2 regions of the Acerihabitans sp. genome follow, and region 1 is predicted to be linked to the other one. Evidence: predicted binding sites of a transcription regulator. Region 1 holds the regulator's gene; the other holds the start of a gene.
What was found. The regulator ArgR, encoded in region 1, controls arginine synthesis, uptake and breakdown. The targets are predictions, from matches to a motif close to ANTGAATAAAAATACANT.
Positions count from the first base shown of each region.

Region 2: a site for ArgR is predicted at 1,535-1,552, ahead of argC (N-acetyl-gamma-glutamyl-phosphate reductase). Genes of this name have one in related genera too.

Region 1 covers NZ_DASWOM010000041.1:18,121-21,256, reverse strand. The annotation lists gene mdh (malate dehydrogenase) at 68-1,006, opposite strand; gene argR (transcriptional regulator ArgR) at 1,460-1,930, shown strand; gene yhcN (peroxide/acid stress response protein YhcN) at 2,384-2,647, shown strand; gene mpl (UDP-N-acetylmuramate:L-alanyl-gamma-D-glutamyl-meso-diaminopimelate ligase) at 2,909-3,136, opposite strand, start outside.
Region 2 covers NZ_DASWOM010000107.1:63,587-66,722, reverse strand. The annotation lists gene argB (acetylglutamate kinase) at 1-350, opposite strand, end outside; gene argC (N-acetyl-gamma-glutamyl-phosphate reductase) at 374-1,378, opposite strand; gene argE (acetylornithine deacetylase) at 1,599-2,750, shown strand; gene ppc (phosphoenolpyruvate carboxylase) at 3,013-3,136, shown strand, end outside.

The sequences.
Region 1 (3,136 bases):
GCGCGGTGAAACCAAGGGTAACGGCAGCCCGGCCCCGGTTCCAGGGCACGGGGCCGCTACCTGCGCATTATTGATTGATGAATTTTTCCCCGAGTTCGATATCTTTTTTCAGCACATCCTTCATTTGTTCCAGCGCCTGTTGTTCAAAGGCGCTCAAGGTGCCGATGGATTGACGTTCCTCCAGGCCCTGCTTACCCAACAGCAGCGGTTGGGCAAAGAAGCGGGTAAATTCGCCATCGCCTTCAACGTAAGCGCATTCCACCACGCCGGCTTCACCCTGCATGGCGCGCACCAGCGACAGGCCGAACCGCGCCGCCGCCTGGCCCATGGATAAGGTGGCTGAACCCCCGCCGGCTTTCGCCTCCACCACTTCGGTGCCGGCATTCTGGATGCGGCGGGTGAGGTCGGCAATTTCCTGTTCGCTAAAGCTCACGCCCTTAACCTGGGACAATAACGGCAGGATAGTGACGCCGGAATGGCCGCCTATCACACGCACTTCCACGTCCTCGGGCCGCAGGCCTTTCAGCTCGGCGACAAAGGTATTGGAACGGATGATATCAAGCGTGGTGATACCGAACAGTTTGCGTTTGTCATACACCCCGGCCTTCTCCAGCGCTTCAGCGGCGATCGCCACCGTGGTGTTGACCGGATTGGTAATGATGCCGATTAACGCGCTGGGACAAGCCTTCGCCACCTGATTGATCAGGTTGCGTACGATGCTCGCGTTGACGTTGAACAGATCGGCGCGGTCCATGCCGGGCTTGCGCGCCACGCCGGCGGAAATCAGCACGATATCCGCGCCCGCCAGGGCGGGAGTGGCGTCTTCGCCGCTAAAGCCCTTGATCTTCACCGCGGTGGGAATATGGCTGAGGTCGACCGCCACGCCGGGCGTCACGGGGGCGATATCATAGAGAGAGAGTTCTGAACCTGAGGGGAGTTGGGTTTTGAGCAACAGGGCTAGTGCCTGTCCTATGCCACCCGCTGCACCGAGAACTGCGACTTTCATTCTAATCTCCTTATTATTATAGGAAAAATTAAATGCCGTCAAATCATCTGGTTATGATCATAGAGACATAAACGAGTAAAAACAAATCAGCGATCGCAAATTTGAGAAATGACACGTTAACTTCCCTTTCTTATCCATAAGTTCCAGCCTTATTCCCATACCGGACGACTTCACCGGATAATGCCTGCCGCTGCCGTTCAATACCCGTGGTTATCGATCACATTACACCGACAGCAATGGTCAAAACAACATCATTTTAATAACATTCCCTTTACTTTTTAATGCCAGTAAATATGCGAGCCAGGTCATGGTTGATTTGAATAAATATTGCTACGCTGACCGTTTTGCCGACTCAATTTGGCTGATAAGGCGGCGACATCGCATTTTTATTGCATAAAAATGCAAATTTATGCATAATTCAAACTACAATATCGGCTACTGGTTTGGGAAAATATGCGCAACCACCTAAAACAAGAAGAACTGGTTAAAGCTTTTAAGGCCTTGCTTAAGGAAGAAAAATTCAGCTCCCAAGGTGAGATTGTTTTTGCGCTGCAAGAACAGGGGTTTGAAAATATAAATCAGTCCAAGGTATCAAGGATGCTAACCAAATTTGGCGCGGTGAGAACCCGCAACGCTAAAATGGAAATGGTGTATTGCCTGCCGGCGGAGCTGGGCGTGCCCACCACCAGCAGCCCGCTGAAAAACCTGGTGCTGGATGTCGATCATAACGACGCGGTCATCGTTATCCATACCAGCCCCGGCGCCGCGCAGCTTATTGCCCGCCTGCTGGATTCCCTGGGTAAGTCCGAGGGCATTCTGGGCACCATTGCCGGGGACGATACCATTTTTACCACACCCGCCAAGGGCTTTAGCGTTAAACAACTCTACGAAGCCATACTCATCCTGTTCGATCAGGAGCTATAGGCTGGGGATTGGCGCCTTATAACTGAAACCGCCGATCGCCCGCGGTTTTCATCGCCGTTGTATCGCCCGGCCCCTTTCCGACCGCCACGGACGCCGTCGCCGTGGCGTTAAGCCGGTGTGAAATCCTTGTTTTACATGCCCCGCGGCTGATTTCACCAAAAGCGCCCCGTCGGACAGCACGTTTGGCTAAAACCTTTCATCTCTTTGAAATTACAATTATTTAACATTAATTGTATATTTTTTAACCTATTTTAATAGCTTTTACTTATATTATGGCAAAGAACGCAAATAAAGTTTCATAATAAATTATGAGCAAACTATTAATACCTCACGTTACTAGTGTATACTTTACTTCGTGATGCACATCACGTTTCACAGGCTGTTGACGGCGCACCGCCGGCGAAAAACAACAGCATGAAACCGTTACGCACAAGAATATGTAGAGGTAATAACATGAAAATTAAAACCGCAGTCTCACTGATGACCGTAATGTCAGCCTTGTCCTTTGGCGCTTTCGCCGCGAATTCGATCTCGCAGGAACAGGCCAGCGGCTTGCAGCCGTTCGGCACGGTAAGCGTAACCGGCAAGGCGGGCGCGCCTTCCGATATTCACCAGGCCCTGAACCAGGCCGCCGAAGCCAAAGGCGCAACCTCCTATCACATCACGGAAGCCCGTGATAATGATACCTGGCACGCCACGGCCGAGCTGTATAAATAAGCGCCGACACGGCGGCGCCGCGACATGTTCGCCCGGCCAAAGGCCGGCGCGGTGAAGGCGGCCGGGCCAATGATTTGCAGACGTTAATAAAGCAGTAGAGAGAGAGTTCACGCCAAAAGTCACACTGGCAAAAACGTCGTCGCCCTCTGTTATTCCTGTGTCCAGTAATAACCCAAGACGCGAATTGCCGATTCCCTCTCGTCGTCCTATCCGACGATCCTTCCCCCGCTTGCGGGGGTTTTTTTTTGCCTTGCGCGGCTGCTAGGCCACCATGCCGGCTTTGAGATTCAATTGCGCCAGCAGTTTTTCATGAATGCCGCCGAATCCGCCGTTGCTCATCACCAGGATGTAATCGCCGGGTTGGGAGGTTTTGACAATCATTTCCACCAGGGTATCGACATCAGCGCTCCAATGGGCCGGCTGCACGCACGCTTCGGCCACTTCGCTCACCTGCCAGGGAATATGCTGGGGCTGGAATAAAAAAACCTC
Region 2 (3,136 bases), on a different contig from region 1:
TCATCAAGCTCGGTAACCTCCACGCTGTCGCCATCGCCCAGACACAGCCCGACCGCCGGGATGGCATGTTTTTTCGCCCAGGCCAGCAGGGTCTTGTTCGCCGTGCCGGCCAGCGCCCCGGTGATAATATCGATCTGGTCCGCAGGCGTAACCCGCAGGCCGTTGACCTTGGTCACCGGCAGGGCCAGTTTTTTCATTAACTCATCCACCAGGCAGCCGCCGCCATGGACGATTAACAACGGACGTTGATGCTGCGCGCGATAGCTGTCCAATGCCGAAAACAGGCGCTCCAGCGCCTCTTCGCTATCAAGCAGCACGCCACCCAGTTTTATAATTAACGGATTCATTATGTTTAATACCTCGTTGCCAGCCGTTAAAGAAGCGCCTGCGTTTGTGCAAAACCAAAGCGGATATTAGCGCATTGTACTGCCTGCGCGGCCGCGCCTTTTAATAAATTATCTTCGGTGGCCACCACAATCAAATGCTCGCCCTGCACCGCAAAGCCGATATCGCAGTACGGCAGCCCCACCACCGCTTTCAGCGCCGGCACGCCTTTATCATATAACCGTACCAGGGGCTTATCGTGATAGGCAGTATGGTAGGATTCGGCCACATCGCCCGCCGTGACGCCCGCGTTCAGGCGACAGGTGATGGTAGCGAGGATGCCGCGGGCAAAATTACCCAGATGTGGGGTGAATATCACCGGAATGCCCAAATGGGCGACGATTTCCGGCTGGTGACGGTGGTTAAAGATACCATAGGGCTGCAGGCTGACCTCGCAGACGCTGGCGGCGAGCGACGCTTTACGGCCCGCGCCGCTGACGCCGCTGACGGCGTTGATTACCGGCCACTGCGCGTCGTTGAGCAGCCCGCCGTCCACCAGGGGCTTGAGCGCCAGTTGGGACGCGGTGGGATAACAGCCGGGGACCGCCACCAGCTGCGCCTGCTGCAACGCCTCGCCTTGCCATTCCGCCAGGCCGTAGACCGCCTTCGCCAGCCACTCGGCATGCTGATGTTCAAAACCATAGTACTGGCTGTAGAACGACGCCTGGTTGACGCGAAACGCGCCGGAGAGATCGAACACCACGCAGCCGGCGGCCAGGAATACCGGCGCCAGGTCGTGGCTGACCTCGTGGGCGGTGGCGAGAAACACCACGTCCACCGTTTTCGCCAGGGCGCCGACGTCGGTCAGGGGGAGAAGCGGTAAATCGACCACGCCTTTGAACTGGGGATGCAGTTCGGACAATAACTTCCCGGCATCCGCACTTTGCGCTGAAACCGCCAAAGCGGTTATGTTCATATGCGGGTGACGGTTTAGATAAGCCGCAAGCTCGGCTCCGGCATATCCGCTGGCACCGACAATCAGCGTATTCAGCATGACTTTTGTTCACCTTCTTGATTTGCTATCACGACGAGAAGGGCTCTCCAGCAATTCTTTGTCGCCTAAGTCGGTGCTTAAGCAACTATTCGCTGTTCACCCGCGAGGTCAAGCGTAGTAGTCTGGTATTTATCCGTTTACTTTACACTCAACGTTATTGTATTTTTATTCACTATTATTGCATGATTATTGATACTATCCAAACTAAAGGCTGTCAACAGTGAAGACAAAATTACCCCCGTTTATGGAGTTGTACCGCGCCCTGATCGCGACTCCGTCCATCAGTGCCACCGACAGCGCCCTGGATCAAAGTAATCAGACCTTAATCAATCTGCTGGCGGGTTGGTTCACCACGCTGGGTTTCCAGGTCGAGATCCAGCCGGTGCCGGGCACACGCAACAAATTCAATATGCTGGCCCGCATCGGCGCCGGCGCCGGCGGGCTGCTGCTGGCGGGACACACCGATACCGTCCCGTTCGACGACGGACGTTGGACCCGCGATCCCTTTACCCTGACCGAAGAGAATAACAAGCTGTATGGCCTGGGTACCGCCGATATGAAAGGCTTTTTTGCCTTTATCCTCGACACGCTGCGCGATATTGATGCCAGCAGGCTGCAAAAACCATTATACATCCTCGCCACCGCCGATGAAGAAACCAGTATGGCGGGAGCCAGTTATTTCGCCCAGTCCAGCGAGCTGCGCCCGGATTGCGCCATTATCGGCGAACCGACCTCGCTGCGGCCGGTGCGCGCCCATAAGGGCCATATCTCCAATGCGGTGCGCATCCAGGGCCAATCTGGCCACTCCAGCGACCCGAGCCTGGGCGTCAATGCCATCGAACTGATGCACGAGGCCATTTCCCACCTGATGATACTGCGCAATACGTTGCAGGAGCGTTACCATCATCCGGCCTTCGATATCCCCTATCCGACCATGAATTTCGGCCATATACACGGCGGCGATTCCGCTAATCGCATTTGCGGCTGCTGCGAGCTGCATATGGATATACGTCCGTTGCCCGGCCTGACGCTCGGCGATCTGGACGGGTTACTGACCGAGGCCCTGGCGCCGGTAAGCGCGCGCTGGCCGGGACGGATAACCGTTGCCGCCCTGCATCCGCCCATCCCCGGCTATGAATGCCCGGCGGACCATCGCCTGGTGGACGTGGTGGAAACACTGTTGGGGGTCAAAACCGATGTGGTCAATTACTGTACCGAAGCGCCGTTTATCCAGCAACTGTGCCCTACCCTGGTATTAGGCCCGGGATCGATAAAACAGGCGCATCAGCCCGACGAATATCTCGATACGGCCTTTATTAAACCGACGCGGGAGCTCCTTTCCCAAGTGATACGACATTTTTGCCTGCAATGAGAACCGCCCGCTCTTTTCTCCCCATTCCGCGGCGATTGATCAGCATGAAATTTATCCCCGAAAGGGGATGTTAAGGCCTTGGCGATAAGTTTTTCTTATAATTGATACATGCTGTTAACTTTCACGAATTGACGCGATATGTAGGTATTCTGACGTGGATTGATGTCATTTGACGTATGAATGGATACATGGCTAGATAAGGGTGGGTGATTTACGTCATTCGGGTGAAATAAATTTTCAGGTGAGTTGGATCAGGGTCCTTATGAACGAACAATATTCGGCAATGCGAAGCAACGTTAGTATGCTCGGGAAACTTCTGGGCGACACCATAAAAGATGCGATGGGCGAGAATATCCTGGATAAGGTGGAGACCATCCGCAAGTTGT